3 regions of the Enterobacter chuandaensis genome follow, and region 2 is predicted to be linked to each of the others. Evidence: predicted binding sites of a transcription regulator. Region 2 holds the regulator's gene; each other region holds the start of a gene.
The links. The regulator LexA, encoded in region 2, represses DNA repair genes until DNA is damaged. The targets are predictions, from matches to a motif close to TNCTGTATGTACATACAGNA.

Region 1 (6,750 bases), 550 kb from region 2:
CGGCCAATTCCGGATTAATCTCGCGTTTAACCTCCACCCCCAGGCTGCGAAACGCTTCGGCCTGCGCCAGCAGGTTGCCACGCCCGGAGGCGAGCTTTTTCATCGCCTGACGGTAGTTATCCTGCGCACGTTCCAGGCTTTGTCCGACGGAGGACATGTCGTCCACGAAGAGACGCATTTTGTCGTACAGCTTGCTGGCGCGATCGGCAATTTGCTGCGCGTTGCGGCTCTGGTGCTCATAGCGCCACAGGTTCGCGATGGTGCGTAACGCCACCAGCAGCGTGGTGGGGCTGACCAGCATAATGTTATTTTTGAGCGCTTCGGTGATCAGTTCAGGCTGTCTGTCGAGTGCCAGCAAAAACGCGGGCTCGACCGGGATAAACATCAGGACATAGTCCAGCGAGCGCAGCCCCGGCAACTGCTGATAATCCTTTCTGCCCAGCAGACGAATATGGTTACGCACGGAGGCGATGTGTTCCTGCAGCGCCGATTCGCGCGTGTAGTCATCCTCGGCGTTGAAGTAGCGCTCATACGCCACCAGCGTCATTTTGGCGTCAATGACCACATCTTTGCCCTGCGGTAGACGCACGATCACATCCGGCTGCATTCGCGAGCGGGCGTCGTTTTCAATACTCACCTGCGTCTCGTATTCATACCCTTCCCGCAGGCCAGAAGCCTCAAGCACGCGGGTGAGCACCACTTCTCCCCAGTTGCCCTGGGTTTTGTTGTCCCCTTTCAGCGCGCGCGTCAGGTTGACCGCCTCCTGCGCCATCTGGGCATTCAACTGCTGGAGATTACGGATCTCATGCGCCAGCGTGTGCCGCTCGCGGGCTTCCTGACCAAAGCTGTCCTGCACCTGACGACGAAAGCCGTCCAGCTGTTCGCGTAGCGGCGTCAGCAGGCTGTTCAGGCTCTGGCGGTTCTGTTCGTCAACGCGGCGGTTGCTGTGCTCGAAAATACGGTTGGCGAGGTTCTCAAACTGTTCGCTAAGGCGCTGCTCGCTGTTGATCATCTGGCGGATTTTGTCTTCCGCATGCAGCTGGGTGGATTCAAGGCGGGTGGTCACTTCGCGGAGATCGGCCTCCAGCGAGGTATTGATATCACGCAGATTGCGCAGTTCATTATTGAGCAGTTCGCACTCGTCGCGCCAGTGGTCACTCAGCGCAAGCTGTTGTTTTGCTGCGCTGAGGTCAGCAACAATCTCTTCGCGCTCTGCCAGCTGCTCGGCTTTCTGCTGCGCGTGCTGGTAGCTGGAAATCAGCCAGCCTATCCCCACGCTTACCAGCGCAATCACCGCATAAACCAGGATTGAGATATCCACAATGCCCCCTGCATCCACGTATAACCCGCACAAAATAGAATTGTGCTGTATAAACGTCCAGTTTGAAAGGGTTTTCCTGCGAGGCGTTACGCAAAAAATAAAGGCCGAACGTGTCGGCCTTTTATCTCAGAGAGGAGAACTAGATCAGGCGGCGAGCCGCTTCCACCACGATTTTCACCGCGTGACTTTCGGTCTGCTTCATGGTTTCGGCGTTCGGGATCTCCTGCTGGGTGCGGTTGACGATAACGCCCGCCACCATACCGGCACGCAGACCCTGGCTTGCGCACATGGTCAGCAGCGTTGCGGATTCCATCTCGTAGTTCATCACGCCCATAGACTGCCACTCTTCCATTGAGCCTTTGAAGCGGCTCACCACGCGACCAGAGAAGGTGTCGTAACGCTCCTGGCCCGGGTAGAAGGTATCAGAAGAGGCAGTTACGCCTACGTGAGTGGTTGCGCCCACGGATTTCGCCGCTTCAACCAGCGCGGTGGTGCATTCGAAATCTGCCACTGCCGGGAATTCCATCGGCGCAAAATGCAGACTTGCGCCATCCAGACGCACGGATGCGGTCGTCACCAGCACGTCGCCGACGTTGATGTGCGGCTGAATCGCGCCGGTGGTACCGATACGCAGGAAAGTACGAATGCCCAGCTGCGCCAGCTCTTCCACGGCGATAGAGGTAGACGGGCCACCGATACCGGTAGAGCACACAATCACCGCTTTGCCATCCAGCTCTGCGCGCCAGGTGGTGAATTCACGATGGGCAGCCAGCTTGACCGGCTTATCCATCAGCGCGGCGATCTTTTCCACACGCTCTGGATCGCCAGGGACGATAGCGAGCGTAGCCCCTTGTAAATCGTTTTTAGTGAGGCCGAGATGAAAAACATCAGACTTAGACATAGGTGACTCCTCTGTGGGTCGGTTAGTCAGAAGAAGTAAAACGGTACTTTACAGAAGCGGTAAGCATAATTTCGTGACGCATCTCACCATGAATGAAAATGATTGCATTGAATTTCCACCAAAGAGTGATTCGCATCACATTAACAAGTTATATCGTCGGGTGCTGCACAAAAGATAGACCGTTTAAGGCACTGTGGGTTGTTAACCTGGTGTCTATATTTACCTTTGCGCTAACTCATTGGTACGGAGAATGCCATGACTGGAAAAACCGGATTTGCACCTGCTGCGGCTCCGCATGCTTCAACCATCGTCTCAACCTCAGAAGACGCCATTACTGCGGGCGAGACCTCCATCCCCTCGCAGGGGGAGAATATGCCTGCTTATCACGCGCGCCCCAGGTCGGCAGACGACCCGCTGCCCATCGTGATAGTGGTTCAGGAGATTTTCGGCGTTCACGAACATATCCGCGATATCTGCCGCCGCCTGGCACTTGAAGGATATCTGGCCGTTGCGCCAGAGCTCTACTTCCGTCAGGGCGATCCCAATGACTACAGTGATATCCCGACGCTGTTCAGTAACCTGGTGAGCAAAGTGCCAGATGCGCAGGTGCTGGCCGATCTCGACCACGTTGCCAGCTGGGCGGCGCGCAACGGCGGTGACCCGCACCGTCTGATGGTGACCGGCTTCTGCTGGGGCGGGCGCATTAGCTGGCTGTATGCCGCGCATAACCCGCAACTGAAAGCTGCTGTGGCCTGGTACGGCAAACTGGTGGGCGAAAAAACGCTGAATTCACCGAAGCAGCCTGTTGATATCGCAACGGATCTGAATGCGCCCGTATTAGGGCTGTATGGTGGTCAGGATACCGGCATCCCGCTTGATACCGTCGAGACCATGCGTCATGCGCTACGTGCGGCGAATGCAAAGGCGGAGATTGTGGTGTATCCGGATGCCGGGCACGCGTTTAACGCCGATTATCGCCCGAGCTATCACGCGGAATCCGCGAAAGATGGCTGGCAGAGAATGCTGGCGTGGTTTAGCCAGTACGGCGGGAAAAAAGCGTAAAAAAAAGCCCGGTGGCGGCTACGCCTTACCGGGCCAACGTTTCATCAAGCCTGACGTAAGTTCTGCGCCGCCTTCACCATGTTGGCGAGCGCCGCACGCGTCTCCGGCCAGCCGCGGGTTTTCAGCCCACAGTCCGGGTTCACCCACAAGCGTACCGCCGGAATGCGCTGGGCGGCTTTTTTCAGCAGCGCCTCAATCCATTCCACGCTCGGGACGTTCGGAGAGTGAATGTCATACACGCCCGGTCCGATTTCGTTCGGATAGTCGAACTCTTCGAACGACTCCAGCAGCTCCATGTCTGAACGCGAGGTCTCAATGGTGATGACGTCGGCATCCAGCGCAGCAATGGAATCCATGATGTCGTTAAATTCGCAGTAACACATGTGGGTGTGGATCTGGGTGTCGTCCTTCGCCACCGCGGCGTTGATGCGGAACGCTTCCACGCCCCACTGCAGATAAGCATCCCAGTCGCTGCGGCGCAGCGGCAAACCTTCGCGCAGCGCCGGTTCGTCAATCTGGATGATGCCAATGCCCGCCGCTTCCAGATCCGCCACTTCATCACGCAGCGCCAGGGCGATCTGTTTGGCGATGGTTTCACGGGTCACGTCTTCACGCGGGAACGACCAGCAGAGAATGGTCACCGGGCCGGTCAGCATCCCTTTCACAGGCTTATCCGTCAGGGACTGGGCGTACTTCGCCCATTCAACGGTGATCGGTTCTGGACGGCTGACGTCACCGATGACCACCGGCGGCTTCACGCAGCGGGAGCCGTAGCTCTGTACCCAGCCGTTCTGAGTAAAGACGAAGCCGTCCAGGTGTTCACCGAAGTATTCTACCATGTCGTTACGCTCGGCCTCGCCGTGCACCAGCACGTCCAGCCCCAGGCGTTCCTGCTCGATAATCGCCTGCTTGATGTGTTCCGCGATGCCGGTGCGGTAGTGATTCGCATCCAGATTGCCCTTTTTGAAGTCCAGGCGCAGGCCGCGGATCTCCGTCGTCTGCGGGAAGGAGCCGATCGTCGTGGTCGGCCATGCGGGAAGGTTGAAGCGGGCGCGCTGGGCTTCGGCGCGCACCTCATACGGGCTCTGGCGCTGGCTGTCCTGGGCGGTGATGGCCGCCAGACGTTTTTCTACCGCCGGGTTGTGCACGCGAGCCGAGTGACGACGCGCCTGAATCGGGGCGCTCCAGTCGGCAATCGCCGCCGTGTCGCCGCTGTTCAGGGCGTCGCGCAGCAGCGTCAGCTCTTCACATTTTTGCAGGGCGAAGGCAAACCAGCTTTTCACTTCAGGGTCGAGGCGGGTCTCCACGCTGAGATCGATCGGACTGTGCAGCAGGGAGCAGGAAGAAGCCACCCACAGTTCACGTTTGCCGACGATGTCCTTGATTTGTGCGTATTTCTCGGTCAGATCGGCACGCCAGACGTTACGACCGTTGACCAGACCAGCAGAAAGCAGCCAGTCTGCAGGCAGGCGCTTGTGCAGCAGCGCCACATCGTCCTTACCGTGAACCAGGTCAACGTGCAGGCCCTGAACCGGCAGCGCGATAATGGTCTTCAGGTTCGGCGTCACGCCTTCAAAATAGGTGGTCAGCAGTAGCTTCACCTGACCGGTAAGCGCGTCATACGCCAGTTTAAAGGCATCGAGCCACTCCTGCGGCAGCTCCAGCACCAGCGCGGGTTCGTCGATTTGTACCCACTGAATGCCGCGCTTGCCCAGCTCAATCAGCACCTGTTTGTAGACCGGCAGAATATCGTTCAGCAGGCTGAGGCGGTCAAACTGCTCGCCCTTCACTTTACCCAGCCACAGGTAGGTTACCGGCCCCAGCAAGACGGGCTTCACCTGGTGGCCCAGCGCCAGCGCTTCATCCACTTCGTCCAGAAGCTGCGTCCAGGTCAGCTTAAACTGCTGACCTTTCACGAACTCCGGCACCATATAGTGATAGTTGGTGTTAAACCACTTGGTCATTTCCGCCGCTGCCGCTGGCTCACCCGTTGGCGCACGGCCACGGCCGATGCGGAACAGGGTATCGATATCTACCGATCCATCTTTGTTCTGATGACGAGCCGGCACGTTGCCCAGCAGCAGGCTGGTCGTCAGAACATGGTCGTACCAGGCGAAATCGCCCACCGGCAGCAGGTCAATGCCCGCCTGCTTTTGCTGATCCCAGTGACGGGCACGCAGCTCGCGCCCCACCGCCAGCAGTTCTTCACGGGTGGCGTTGCCTGCCCAGTAGCTTTCTTGCGCTTTTTTCAGCTCGCGACGCAGACCAACGCGAGGAAAACCGAGAGTGTGATTGCGGATTGTCATGGTATGCCCCTTGTGAAATTCGTTATTTAGACGTCCAGATGTTTACACTTCTATAATTGGCAGGTACTGTATATTCCTCAAGCGCAAAATGTTCATGGCGAAGTGAAGGACTTTCATGATCGAGATTAAACACCTGAAAACGCTACAAGCGTTGCGGAACTGCGGTTCGCTCGCGGCGGCTGCGGCCACGCTGCACCAGACGCAGTCCGCCCTTTCTCACCAGTTCAGCGATCTGGAGCAACGCCTCGGCTTCCGTCTTTTTGTGCGCAAAAGCCAGCCTCTGCGCTTTACGCCGCAGGGGGAAATTCTGCTGCAGCTGGCGAATCAGGTACTGCCGCAGATCGCCAGCGCGCTGCAGTCCTGTAACGAGCCACAGCAGACGAAACTGCGCATCGCCATTGAGTGCCACAGCTGTATTCAGTGGCTGACCCCCGCGCTTGAGAACTTTCGTCAGAAGTGGCCGCAGGTGGAGATGGACTTCAAATCCGGCGTGACCTTTGACCCGCAGCCGTCGCTGCAGCAGGGCGAGCTGGATCTGGTGATGACCTCTGACATACTGCCGCGCAGCGGCCTGCACTATTCGCCGATGTTTGATTTTGAAGTGCGCCTGGTACTGGCGCCGGATCATCCTCTGGCTGCCAAAACGCGCATCACGCCGGAAGATCTGGCAACGGAAACGCTGCTGATTTACCCGGTCCAGCGCAGTCGCCTGGATATCTGGCGTCACTTCCTGCAACCAGCAGGCATTAGCCCGCAGCTGAAAAGCGTGGATAACACCCTGCTGTTGATTCAGATGGTGGCGGCCAGCATGGGTATTGCGGCGCTGCCGCACTGGGTGGTGGAGAGTTTTGAGCGTCAGGGACTGGTAGTCACCAAAACCCTGGGGGAAGGACTGTGGAGCCGGCTGTACGCCGCCGTGCGCGATGGCGAGCAGCGTCAGCCGGTTACGGAGGCGTTTATTCGCTCAGCGCGGAACCACGCGTGCGACCATCTTCCGTTTGTGCGGAGCGCGGAGCGACCCAGCGGCGATGGACCCACAGTGAAGCCAGGATCACCGCTCCCCCAATAAGGAAGCTCGGCCAGTGCGGCTGTTCCTGCCAGATGGCGAGGTTCACCAGCAGCCCCGCCGGTACGTGCACGTTGTTCATGATCCCCAGCGT
Region 2 (6,750 bases):
CGCCAGCCACAAACCGTGATTACCCAGCCAGGGAAGCGTCAGCAGCGTCAGACCAAACCCCGCCGCCGCGACCGCCATACTATTACGCATTTCCGCCCCGCGCGTCGCACCGATAAACATGCCGTCCAGCAGATAACACCAGACACCTACCACCGGCAAGATCACCTGCCAGACGATGTAGTGATCCGCAAGTTCGCGTAAAGACGGGATCGAAGTGAGTAATGCAATAATGTCGCGCCCAAAGCAGGCGTAAATCAGTGCGAATGCCAGCGCGACCAGGCCCGACTGACGGCATGCCGCGCGCCATACTTCACGAAGCTGGCCACTTTCACGCGCACCGTACGCCTGCCCTGAATGCGCCTCAACGGCGTAGGCGAAACCGTCCAGCGCGTAGGCGGTAAACGTCAGCAATGTCATCAGGACCGCATTCACCGCGACAATCTCAGGCCCAAGGCGGGCACCAAAAACCGTCAACGCGCCAAAACAGAGCTGTAGCAGAAGCGAGCGCAGCATGATGTCACGGTTGAGCGCCAGCAGTTTACGGATATTGCCGCGCCATGCGGTTTTCAGCATTACGAGGGATATCCCGCGCAGGACCAGTACGCGCCAGACCATCCACAGCCCAATGAATAAGGTTCCGTATTCGGCAATTGCCGTCGCCAGTGCCGCCCCGCGCACGTCCATATGCAGGCCTATCACCAGCCAGAGATCGAGCGCGATGTTAAGCAGGTTTCCCACGACCAGTAAAATTACGGGCGCACGGGCGTACTGCACGCCCAGTAGCCACCCCAGCAGAACGAGATTCGCCAGCGAGGCAGGCGCGCTGAGCCAGCGGATTTCCAGGAAGCGACGCGCCTGCTCCAGTACCGCCTCGCTGCCGCCAACAACATGGAGCGCAAGGTCTATCAGGGGCGTGCGCAGTAAAACAATGAGCGCCCCCGCGCCAAGCGCCAGGATCAGCGGCTGCACCAGCGCGCGCGCCAGACGTAACGGGTCTTTTGCACCATACGCCTGTGCCGTGAGCCCGGTAGTGCTCATCCGCAAAAAGAGCAGCAGCATAAACAGGAAGCTGGTTGCGGTTGCGCCAATCGCCACGCCGCCAAGATAAACAGGGGAATCGAGATGGCCAATAACGGCCGTGTCGACCAGACCCAGCAAGGGCACGGTGATATTGGAAAAAATCATCGGCAGGGCAAGACGCCACAATGCCTTATCAGATGCCGTCAGCAGTGACATGAGAGATACCGGCAAGGGTAAATGAAGCAGGCTACAGCGGAAGCGTAGCCTGTCAGGAAGTGATTACAGCCATTCGCCGTTACGAATCACGCCAACAGCCAAACCTTCAATAGAGAAGCTCTGTTCGCGGAGATCGACCACAATCGGAGTGAATTCGCTGTTTTCGGGCAGCAGCTGAACGGTGTTACCCTGTTTTTTCAAACGCTTAACGGTCACTTCGTCATCAATACGCGCGACCACCACCTGGCCGTTACGTACATCCTGCGTTTTGTGAACGGCCAGCAGATCGCCGTCCAGGATACCGATGTCTTTCATGGACATCCCGCTGACGCGCAGCAGGAAATCAGCGCTCGGTTTGAACATGCCAGGATCGACCTGGTAGTGACCTTCAATATGCTGTTGTGCCAGCAGCGGTTCACCTGCAGCAACGCGGCCTATCAGCGGAATGCCCGTCTCTTCTTCCACCAGCAGGCGGATACCACGCGACGCGCCTGACACAATCTCAATCACACCCTTACGCGCCAGCGCTTTCAGGTGTTCCTCGGCAGCATTCGGAGAACGGAAACCCAGACGCTGCGCGATTTCCGCGCGCGTGGGTGGCATACCCGTCTGGCCGATATGATCCCGAATGAGATCAAACACCTCTTGCTGCCTGGTCGTTAATGCTTTCATTCCGCCCCCTGGGTGTATATACAGTTATGCTGTGAGTATATACAGTCAAAGGCGATTTTGGAACCAAAAACTGCACAAAAAACCAGGGACTTAATTATTCCTCGAGGCTCATCGGAAATGTGACCAAAGCAGCGTGACCCAGGTAATGGCTGCTGTGATAATCGCCAGCAGGACAGCGGCGGAGCCCATATCTTTCGCGCGGCCAGAAAGCTCGTGGAAATCAGAGCCGATCCGGTCGACCACGGCCTCAATAGCGCTATTGAGAATTTCCACTATCATCACCAGAAGTACGGAACCGATGAGAAGCACGCGGGTAATGGCATCTACATCAAGGAAACAGGCGATGATAACCGCGACGATAGCGGCGACACCTTCCTGGCGAAAAGCGGCTTCATTAACCCAGGCGGCACGGAAACCTTTCCATGAATAACCGGCAGCTTTGATGATACGCGTTAACCCAGTGGTATTATTGGCCATTAAAAGAACCTTTTTTAAAAAAGAGCGTCAGTAACAGAAGGCGTAGCGCGTTGCGCTGCCGCCTGAAGTATGACGGGTAACAACAGAAATTTTGCGCGCTTTCTGTTATCCTTGCGCCGCAATTGCATTATTAACCAGAGGCTTTACATCGTTTATGTCCGGCTGGCCACGAATTTACTACAAATTACTTAATTTACCATTAAGCATACTGGTAAAAAGCAAGTCTATCCCAGCAGAACCCGCGCTGGAACTGGGGCTCGATACGTCGCGCCCTATTATGTATGTTTTGCCTTATAACTCGAAGGCAGACCTGCTGACACTTCGCGCCCAGTGTCTGGCGCATGATTTACCCGACCCGCTTGAACCGCTGGAAGTTGACGGCACTTTGCTGCCGCGCTACGTGTTCATTCATGGCGGGCCGCGCGTGTTTACCTATTACACACCGAAAGAAGAGTCCATCAAGCTGTTCCACGACTATCTCGACCTGCACCGCAGCAATCCTGACCTGGATGTGCAGATGGTGCCGGTATCGGTGATGTTTGGCCGCCGTCCGGGCCGCGAAAAAGGCGAAGAGAACCCGCCGCTGCGCATGCTTAACGGCATCCAGAAGTTCTTCGCGGTCTCCTGGCTGGGACGCGACAGCTTTGTGCGCTTCTCCCCTTCCGTCTCCCTTCGCCGAATGGCGGACGAGCACGGCACCGATAAGATCATCGCGCAAAAACTGGCGCGCGTGGCGCGTATGCACTTCGCCCGTCAGCGCCTGGCGGCCGTAGGGCCACGTCTCCCTGCGCGTCAGGATCTGTTCAACAAGCTGCTGGCCTCCAAAGCAATCGCCCGCGCCGTTGAAGACGAAGCGCGCAGCAAGAAAATTTCCCATGAGAAAGCCCAGCAGAACGCCATTGCGCTGATGGAAGAGATCGCAGCGAACTTCTCTTACGAGATGATTCGTCTTTCCGATCGTATTCTCGGCTTTACCTGGAACCGCCTTTATCAGGGCATCAACGTACATAACGCCGAACGTGTGCGGCAGCTGGCGCACGATGGCCATGAGATTGTCTATGTCCCCTGCCACCGCAGCCACATGGACTACCTGCTTCTCTCCTACGTGCTCTATCATCAGGGGCTGGTACCGCCGCACATTGCCGCCGGTATTAACCTGAACTTCTGGCCAGCCGGTCCGATCTTCCGCCGCCTGGGTGCGTTCTTTATTCGTCGCACCTTCAAGGGCAACAAGCTCTACTCCACCGTGTTCCGCGAGTATCTGGGCGAGCTGTTCAGCCGCGGTTATTCCGTAGAGTACTTCGTGGAAGGGGGACGTTCCCGTACCGGTCGTCTGCTCGATCCGAAGACCGGCACGCTGTCGATGACCATTCAGGCGATGCTGCGCGGTGGAACCCGTCCGATTACGCTGGTGCCAATTTACATTGGCTATGAGCACGTGATGGAAGTGGGCACGTACGCCAAAGAGCTGCGTGGTGCGACCAAAGAGAAAGAGAGCCTGCCGCAGATGCTGCGCGGCCTGAGCAAGTTACGCAACCTGGGTCAGGGCTACGTAAACTTTGGCGAGCCGATGCCGCTGATGACGTATCTGAACCATCATGTTCCGGATTGGCGCGAGTCTATCGATCCTATCGAAGCGGTTCGTCCGGCCTGGCTGACGCCAACGGTGAACGGTATCGCGTCCGAGCTGATGGTGCGCATTAACAACGCCGGTGCGGCCAATGCCATGAACCTGTGCTGTACGGCGCTGCTGGCTTCCCGTCAGCGTTCCCTGACCCGTGAACAGCTCACGGAGCAGCTGGACTGCTACCTGGACATGATGCGCAACGTACCGTACTCGGTTGATTCGACAGCGCCTTCTGCTACCGCCAGCGAGCTTATCGATCACGCGTTGCAGATGAATAAGTTTGAAGTCGAGAAGGACACGATCGGCGACATCATCATTCTGCCACGCGAGCAGGCGGTGCTGATGACGTACTATCGCAACAACATCGCCCATATGCTAATGCTGCCGTCGCTCATGGCGGCCATTATCACCCAGCATCGCCGCATTTCACGTCAGGAGCTGTTGCGTCACGTTGAGACGCTCTACCCGATGCTGAAAGCGGAGCTGTTCCTGCGCTGGAGCAAGGAAGAGCTGGCCGTTGAGCTGGAAAAACTGACGGAAGAGCTGCGCCGTCAGGGGCTGATCACCGTTGCGAACGACGAGCTGCACATCAATCCGTCACGCTCCCGTACTCTGCAACTGCTGGCGGCCGGTGCGCGCGAAACGCTGCAGCGCTACGCCATTACGTTCTGGCTGCTGAGCGCGAACCCGTCTATCAACCGCGGTACGCTGGAGAAAGAGAGCCGGACGCTGGCACAGCGCCTGTCCGTTCTGCACGGCATTAACGCCCCGGAATTCTTCGACAAGGCGGTCTTCAGCTCGCTGGTGCTGACGCTGCGTGACGAAGGCTTCATCAGCGATACGGGCGATGCCGAGCCGGAAGAGACGCTGAAGGTTTACCAGATGCTGGCTGAGCTGATTACGTCGGACGTGCGTTTGACGATTGAGAGCGCGACGCAGGGCGAGTGATGTGAAAAAGCCGGGTGGTGTTTCACCTTGCCCGGCCTGACGTTCTGCATAACAGAAAGGCCCGGTAAGCGCTAACGCTACCGGGCCTTATTTTTGAGCCTTATTAAATCACCGTATTCAGCTCAGAAGCGTAAAGGCAATCATCCCGACAATCGCACCCGTCGTGCCGAGGATGGTTTCCATCAGCGTCCAGGTTTTCAGGGTTTGCGCTTCGGTCGCGCCGGTAAACTTACCGAACAGCCAGAAGCCAGCATCGTTAACGTGCGAGACGACAATCGAACCGCCCGCGATACAGATAGACAGCGCGGCCATCTGCGCACCAGAGTAGTTGAGCTGTTCAATCACCGGCATCACCAGACCCACGGCGGTTAAGCACGCGACGGTCGCGGAACCCTGAATGATACGCACCGCCGCAGCCAGCACGAAGCAGGTTACCGCAATCGGCAGACCCATCCCGGTCAGCGCTTCACCCAGAGCCGGGCCCACGCCGGAATCCACCAACACCTGCTTGAACACGCCACCGGCACCGATCACCAGCAGGATAATCCCCGCAGGCTGCAGCGCCGCACCGCAGATCTCCATCACGCGGTCTTTCGGCATACCCTGGCGCATCGCCAGGCCGTAAATCGCCACCAGACACGCCACCAGAATCGCCGTGAACGGATGGCCGATAAACTCAAACCATTCGTACGCGGTAGAACCGACCGGCACAAAGCGCGCGGCGATGGTTTTCAGGCCCACCAGCACCAGCGGCAGCAGGATCAGCGACAGGCTAAAGCCGAAGGACGGCATTTTGCCTTCGCCAAGGTGCGGCTCGGTGATGTCGTCAGGAATGTGCAGCTCAACGTAACGGCTGATGAAGTTGCCCCACAGCGGACCGGCGATAATCATTCCCGGGATCGCAGCGCACAGGCCAATCAGGATCATCCAGCCAAAATCGGCGTGCATCTGTGAGGCCAGCAGCATCGGCGCAGGTCCAGGCAGCAGAAACGCTGCCGCCGCCGCCACGCCCGCAAACAGTGGAATAACCAGCTTCACGAGGTTAGTGCCGGTATGGCGCGCCATTGAGAACGCGACGCTGATGAGCAGCACCACCGCCACTTCGAAGAACAGCGGCAGCGCGCAAATCAGACCGGCCAGGCCAATCGCGTAGTGCGCGCGGCTGTGACCGAAGGATTTGAGCATCTTGACGGCAATCTGGTCGACCGCGCCCGTCTCATGCAGGATCTTGCCAAACATCGCGCCCAGCGCGACCACAATCGCCAGGAAGCCCAGCGTGCCTCCCATCCCTTTTTCCATCGTCGCGGCGATCTTGTCGAGCGGCATACCGGAAAAGAGACCTGCACCAATAGAAACCACCATCAAAGCAACGAAGGCGTGCATACGCGCCTTCATCACTAAAAACAGCAGCAGCAAAACCGAACCCACTGCTGTCAACACTAGCGTTAATGTACTCAAAACTTACTGCCTTTTATTAATGACCTCGATGGTGCTGGCTACAACACCCTCCAGTGACTGATCGATATCAACCACTAAGACGTCTTTTTCGTCTTCACCCGGCTCCTGCAGCGCGTCGAACTGCGTGACCAGCATCTGGGTTTTGAAGAAGTGACCTTTGCGCGCCTTCAGACGGCTTTCAATCACTTCGAAATCGCCCTTCAGGTAGATAAAGGAGAGGTTTGGGTTGCCGTCGCGCAGCAGATCGCGGTAGGTTTTTTTCAGCGCGGAGCAAACAATCAGGGAAACTTTGTTGGTACGCTGCATCGCAAAGGCGGCATCGTTCAGCGCCT
Region 3 (6,750 bases), 1.8 Mb from region 2:
CGCGCTGGTTCTTCAGGTAGCGGATCGCCACGCGGGTGACGGTAACGCGTGTTTTTACCAGCGTGTTCACGCTGTCGCTCAGGCTTTCCTGCTGGGCATTCAGCACGCCGGAGTTCTGGAAGTTATGGCGATCGTTGCTGACGGCAGAGTAGAACAACCCTCCCGTGACAACTTGCAGCAGACAGAATATGGTGAGGGCAAAGATAATACCGGTAATCACGTGCAGATTTTTCAGCATAGCGGTCGTCCGTTAAAAAGATGCAGAGGTACACCCATACTATCGTCGTATAAAATTTAAACTTTAATTTAACTCGCGCTTAACTAAGGGGTCCTGTGAGGAACCTGTTGTAAATCCGGATTATTTTTATGAGGAAGGTCAACATGAGCAGCATTGATAGAAGCGGAACGTACGCGCTCGGAACGCGGACGGTTAAACGACTGGGCTACGGGGCGATGCAGCTTGCCGGGCCGGGCGTATTTGGCCCACCGAAGGATAAGCAAGCCGCACTGGAGGTGCTGCGCGAAGCCGTGGCGGCGGGAGTGAACCATATTGATACCAGCGATTTTTACGGCCCGCATGTGACGAACCAGCTGATCTGCGAGGCGCTTCATCCTTACCGGGACGATCTCACCCTCGTCACCAAGATCGGCGCTCGCCGCGATGACAAAGGGGCCTGGCTGCCGGCCTTTTCCGCGCAGGAGTTGACCCAGGCGGTTCATGACAACCTGCGCAACCTGAAGCTGGATGTGCTGGACGTGGTGAACCTGCGGATCATGTTCAGCGCACATGGCCCTGCGGAAGGATCGATCGCGGAACCGCTTTCCACCCTCGCAGAATTACAGCAGCAAGGGCTGGTACGCCACATTGGTCTGAGCAACGTCACGGCCACGCAGGTGGCAGAGGCGCGGAAGATGGTGCAGATCGTCTGCGTGCAGAACATGTACAATATTGTGAACCGCGGCGACGATGCGCTGGTGGATTTACTGGCGCAGCAGGGGATTGCGTATGTGCCGTTCTTCCCGTTGGGAGGCTTCACGCCACTGCAGTCCACCGGCCTGCAGGCCGTCGCGGATTCCCTGGGCGCAACGGCGATGCAGGTTGCGCTGGCATGGTTGCTGCAACGTTCGCCGAACATCCTGCTGATCCCCGGCACCTCTTCGGTGGCGCATCTGCGGCAAAACCTCGCAGCGGGAGAACTGCAGTTACCGCCCGCAGCGCTGGAAAAACTGAACGCGCTGATGGACTAATTGCGACATGGGCAAAGCCGGAAGGGCACTTCCGGGCTTTGCTTTTTCAGACTTCTCGTTGACTTATCTGTCTGTGAAGCGCTAAGGCCTCCGCCACAATTTCCTGCTTACTTTTACGCGTCTCAAAGGCGGTGATTCTGATGTATTCCATCAGGTCAGCCTCGATGCGGGCGCTGAACATTCTGAGATCGGCCTCCTTGGCTAAACCGCGGGCAACGCGCTTGTCAGGATAGTCACGAGCTGGCACAGGAAACGTCCTCCGGGAAGTCTTAATAATTCGTGCGATGAATATGCTTTTTTATCACAATAAAGTCAATATATAGTGTGTTAGTAGTGATTTTATTTTTGCTATCTCATTTATAAGTGATAGCAAAGTGATTTTGTCGTGACTTATGTGTGACTTTTAGGTGGGTATTAAAAATCATAGAGCGGGTGACCCGCAGTGGATGTTGCCAAATAAAATCCGCTCAAACTTCAACGCGTTTGGGTGCGCCTCCGGAAATGACCTTGATCCTTGTCCATAATCCGTAATACTGTATTTATATACAGTATCTGGCGGGAAAGGCATCATGGACACTCTCTTTTCTTATCAACCAAAACAAATCATTGAATTACCTTTATTTTTAGAACGTGTTGCCTGTGGCTTTCCAAGCCCTGCGCAGGATTATGTGGAGGATCGTCTCGATCTTAACCGGCTGGCAGTCAGGCACCCCAGCGCGACCTACTTTATCAAAGTGAGCGGGGACTCCATGATCGGCGCGGGGATTAGCGACGGTGATCTGCTGGTGGTCGATCGTTCGTTAAATGCCGAACATGGGGATATCGTCGTGGCGTCGGTCGGCGGTGAGTTTACGGTGAAAGAGCTACAGACCCGCCCGGTTCTGCGGCTGCTGCCGCGTAATGCCCGCTATCAGCCGATCGCCTTTCAGTCCGAAGAGGAGCTGCAAATCTTCGGCGTCGTCACCCACACTCTCAAAACGCATAAACATGTTCGCGCTGGTTGATGTAAATAGCTTCTATGCCTCCTGCGAGAGGGTATTTCGCCCCGATCTGGTGGATAAGCCCATCGTGGTGGTGTCCAACAACGACGGCTGCATTATTTCGCTGTCGCGGGAGGCAAAGCAGTTCGGCATAAAAATGGGTGAACCCTATTTTAAATTCAAAGAGAAGGGGTACCCGTCGCGGGTTTACGTTTTCAGCTCGAACTATGCGCTGTATGCCGATCTCAGCAGCCGGGTAATGCAGACGCTGACCGATCTCGCGCCGGCCATTGAGATCTACTCCATTGATGAAGCATTCGTGAACGTTTCGGGGGTCAGCAACTGCATGTCGCTGGACGCATTCGGCCACCAGATGCGCACGCAGGTCTTTAAAAATACGGGCTTAACCGTTGGCGTCGGGATTGCGCCGACCAAAACGCTGGCGAAGCTGGCCAACTATGCGGCGAAGCGGTGGTCAGCCACCGGTGGCGTGGTCGATCTCTCGGATCGTGAACGGCAGCGTAAACTGCTGGCGAAGGTTCCGGTGGAGGAGGTGTGGGGCGTAGGCCGACGCATCACGAAAAAGCTTAACGCGATGGGGATAACCACGGCGCAGGAGCTGGCGGAAGCGTCATCCTGGGTCATCCGCAAACATTTTAACGTGGTAATGGAGCGCACGGCGCGCGAGCTTCGCGGTGAGCCTTGCCTCGATCTGGAAGAGTTTACCCCCACGAAGCAGCAAATTATCTGTAGCCGTTCGTTTGGGCACCGTATAACGCAATACGAGGAGATGCATCAGGCCATTTGCGCCTATGCGGAACGTGCTGCGGAAAAACTGCGCGGCGAGCATCAATATTGCCGCTTTATCAGCGTGTTTGTGCGCACCAGCCCACACGCGGACAACGAAATTTATTACGGCAACCAGGCTTCCGTCACCCTGATGACGCCCACCAATGATTCGCGCGATATCATCCGTGCCGCCACGGAGGCACTGTGTCGTATCTGGCTTGACGGATATCGCTATATGAAAGCGGGGGTGATGCTGGCAGACTTTTTCAGCAGCGGCGTAGCCCAACTGAATTTGTTTGACGATAACCGCCCGAGCGCCAACAGCGCGGCGCTGATGGCGACGATCGACAGCGTAAATCATTCCGGCAAAGGAAAAATATGGTTTGCCGGGCAGGGGATTGAGAAAGCCTGGGCGATGAAACGCGAGATGCTGTCACCGGCCTATACGACGCGGTACGCGGATTTGCCGGTAGCGAGATGAAAGGCGGCTATGTGTGACAAAGAGCCGAAGACGGTTTACGGACGCCGCTTCTGTGCAGCGTCCATAGCATCAGGGTTAAGGGCTTACTCAACCGTTAACGCATCGACAACCTCAGCCACGCTTCTCACGCTGCGGATATTCCCGATCCCCGTGCCGAGCGCGATATAACCTTCATCGGTATTATTTTCCAGCATGCCCAGGCGCAGGCCCCGTAATCCTCCCATCGCCTTGCCCAGCGCTTCATTGCTTGCGCCAGCTTTATCCATCGCCGCCAGTTTTTCCGCCAGCTTGCCGGGGAGAGAACGATAGTAGTGGGGGACAGTGCGGAAAAGCAGCAGGTCCAGGCCGTTGGCGGCAACAATTTTTTCTTTGACCTCCTGCGGCACTCGGCTTTCTTCCGTGCTGATAAACACCGAGCCGGCAAACACACCTTCCGCACCTAATGCATGCGCCGCTCTGGCGGTGCGGTTATCGGTAATGCCGCCCGCAGCCATCACCGGGACGTGCTTCACGGCATCGGCAATCAGCGGCACGATGGAAAAGGTGCCAAGCGCCGTTGCGGGTAAGGTACCGCCTTCATCAAAACCGGTGGCCACAATAATGTCAGCCCCTGCGTCTTCCGCGAGACGGGTGTTTTCCGGGGTGGGATTAATGTCGCGGTAGATAATGGCAATACCCGCCTCTTTTAATTCACTGAATAGCGCAGGAATAATGCTGCCTTCCCCATAGCCCGTGTACACAACGGCTCTGACGCCTTCTTCTTTCACCACCTGAAGGATAGGCCCAGTCCAGACGTCATTAACGGCCGTGGGGATCAGGTTCACGCCAAACGGTTTTTCGGTCAGCCGTTTGGTTTTGCGAATTTCTTCGCGCATTTTTTCGGCGGTCTCTTCCGGCGTGGAAACCGCGGTGTCGGCGGTTAAACCGGCATTAGGCCCCAGCACGCCGAGCCCTCCGGCATTGCTGACGGCGGCGACCAGCCTTGCATCGGTGAGCCAGGAAAGTGGCCCCTGAATAACAGGCTTTCCGATACCCAGGATCTGACAGATACGGTTATTTTTCATAGCAGAACATTCCTCACGTTTGAATGGAGGAGAGTGTAGGGCGGAAGATTGTTAGGAAAAACAGCCAAAAAGATTCATCACTGTTATAAAATAAGTAATAATCCTGACATTCCTGTGACGGCAAAAGAGACAACCAATGCAACTAAATCTCTTTGAATCAATTAGAGTTTTCATTGAAATTGTCGAGTCGGGCAGCCTGACCCAGGCGGCGGAAAATCTGCAGATCCACCGTCCGGCGGTCACCAAAGCGTTACAGCATCTGGAGCAGCACAGCGGCACGCGTTTGCTGCAGAGAACAACGCGGCGGATTAGCCTGACGCCGGACGGCGAGGCGTTTTATCGCCGAAGTAAACCCCTGCTGGCGCAGGCGGACGATTTACTGGAGTCGTTTGGCACTGGCCGGGCAATACACGGTCAGTTGCGGGTGGATATGCCCATCGCTTTTGCGGCGCTGAGGGTCATACCCAACCTGCCGGATTTTTATCGGCAGCATCCTGAAATCGACATCATACTGAGCAGCTCTGACCGCCGTCGGGATATGCTGCGCGATGGCCTGGACTGCGTGCTGCGAGTGGGGGAGCTGGACGATGGTGACTATGTCGCGCGCAAAATCGGGAACATTAACATCACGACCTGTGCCAGCCCGGCCTGGCTGGCAAAACACGGTACGCCAGAAACGCTGGATGATTTATACAAACATCAGGCCATCAACTGGATTAATAACAACAGCAGAAAAATTCAACCCTGGACGTTTACTACGCCAGAAGGCATTGCGGAAATAACGCTGCCCGGCAAGCTGGTCGTGGATAACTCCGAAGCCTACATCGCGGCGGGCCTGGCCGGGTTAGGGTTAATACAGGGAATGAATCTTTTTCTGCAGCCCTATATTGACCGCGGCCAACTGGTTGAAGTGTTACCGGAGCATCGCTCCCCGGATCGTAAATTGTCGCTTCTCTATCCACACCGTCATCTCTCCCGCAAGGTGCGGGCCTTTACCGAGTGGCTGGAAAGTTTAGTGTAAAACCGCCACCGGAGAGGAGCCGCCCGTTCATGACACCGCGCGCCAATCCGTTCCATGGCATTCAGCAGGCGAGGCGTGGGTTCGTTTGCGCAGTTTAGCCGCAGCAGCTGACGGAGGATGAGATCCCCCGGATCCTGAGGAACCGTTTTGCGCTGACTGCTGCGTAATCTGCCGGGGAACGATTGAGCCTCAGCTCACCTTTCTTCTGCGGCTTTGCGCTGAGTCCCCCACTGTAACAGCAGGCTAAACGACGCGGGTAATACGGTCAGCGTTACCAGCGTCGCGACCAGCAGCCCGCCGATAATCGCATAGGCCATTGGCCCCCAGAATACCTGATGAGAGATCGGGATCATACCCAGAATGGCGGCGCATGCGGTCAGACAGATGGGCCTGGCCCGATGCTCCGCGGCCGCCACAATCGCGGCATCGTTTGCCATCCCCTGCGCAAGATTACTGTCTACCTCGCTAATCAGTATCACCGCGTTACGCACGATCATCCCCGCCAGGGCGATGACGCCCAGCAGCGCGACAAACCCCATCGGCGTGCCGCCGGGCAGCATAGCCAGCACGATCCCCGGTAAACCAAACGGGGCCATCAGAAGCGCCAGCAGCATCCGGGAATATCGGCGCAGCTGAAGCATCAGCAGCATCAACATGATGACAAGCGTCACCGGAAGAACGCTAAAAACGGAACTGTTCCCCTTATCTGATTCGGCAACCGCGCCGCCTTCTTCTATGCTGTAACCGGCAGGCAGCTCCGCGCGCAGCGTGTCGATCGCCGGACGCAGCGCCGCCGATACCGCTTCGGCCCTCAGCCTCGGCGCAAGGTCAGTTTGCACCGTAATAAAAGGCAACCGCTGTCGACGCCAGATGACCGGATCGTCCACGCTCCAGACCGGCGTCGCGACGGCGCTGAGCGGAATTTTTTTACCGTCATTCCCCTGAACGGTCAGCGAGGAGAGGGTGGCGGTGCTGTGACGTTCATTGTCCGTGGCCCGCAGCACCACGTCGACAAGGCGATCGTTATCCCTGACTGAGGTGACAACACTGCCGGACCAGAGGGTATTCAAGGTGCGGGCGAGAGCTTCTGACGATATTCCTGCCGCCCTGGCCGCCGTCTGATTCACCTTCAGAGTAATGATCCTCTCCGGCTCTCCGGCCGTCTGG

Region 1: rmuC (DNA recombination protein RmuC) is a predicted target of LexA. The motif match lies at 1,365-1,384, and genes of this name have one in related genera.
Region 3: umuD (translesion error-prone DNA polymerase V autoproteolytic subunit) is a predicted target of LexA. The motif match lies at 1,780-1,799, and genes of this name have one in related genera.

Annotation. Positions count from the first base shown of each region.
Region 1 is NZ_CP097173.1:4,437,141-4,443,890, forward strand. Features, by position in the region: gene rmuC (DNA recombination protein RmuC) at 1-1,321, opposite strand, end outside; gene udp (uridine phosphorylase) at 1,461-2,222, opposite strand; gene MX657_RS21330 (dienelactone hydrolase family protein) at 2,478-3,284, shown strand; gene metE (5-methyltetrahydropteroyltriglutamate--homocysteine S-methyltransferase) at 3,329-5,590, opposite strand; gene metR (HTH-type transcriptional regulator MetR) at 5,706-6,659, shown strand; gene MX657_RS21345 (carboxylate/amino acid/amine transporter) at 6,547-6,750, opposite strand, start outside.
Region 2 is NZ_CP097173.1:322,534-329,283, reverse strand. Features, by position in the region: gene dinF (MATE family efflux transporter DinF) at 1-1,236, opposite strand, end outside; gene lexA (transcriptional repressor LexA) at 1,300-1,908, opposite strand; gene MX657_RS01525 (diacylglycerol kinase) at 2,017-2,385, opposite strand; gene plsB (glycerol-3-phosphate 1-O-acyltransferase PlsB) at 2,540-4,960, shown strand; gene gntU (gluconate transporter) at 5,078-6,418, opposite strand; gene gntK (gluconokinase) at 6,422-6,750, opposite strand, start outside.
Region 3 is NZ_CP097173.1:2,154,587-2,161,336, forward strand. Features, by position in the region: gene tcp (methyl-accepting chemotaxis citrate transducer) at 1-238, opposite strand, end outside; gene MX657_RS10535 (aldo/keto reductase family oxidoreductase) at 382-1,248, shown strand; gene MX657_RS10540 (hypothetical protein) at 1,295-1,495, opposite strand; gene umuD (translesion error-prone DNA polymerase V autoproteolytic subunit) at 1,818-2,252, shown strand; gene umuC (translesion error-prone DNA polymerase V subunit UmuC) at 2,236-3,498, shown strand; gene MX657_RS10555 (NAD(P)H-dependent flavin oxidoreductase) at 3,582-4,562, opposite strand; gene MX657_RS10560 (LysR family transcriptional regulator) at 4,699-5,583, shown strand; gene MX657_RS10565 (efflux RND transporter permease subunit) at 5,778-6,750, opposite strand, start outside.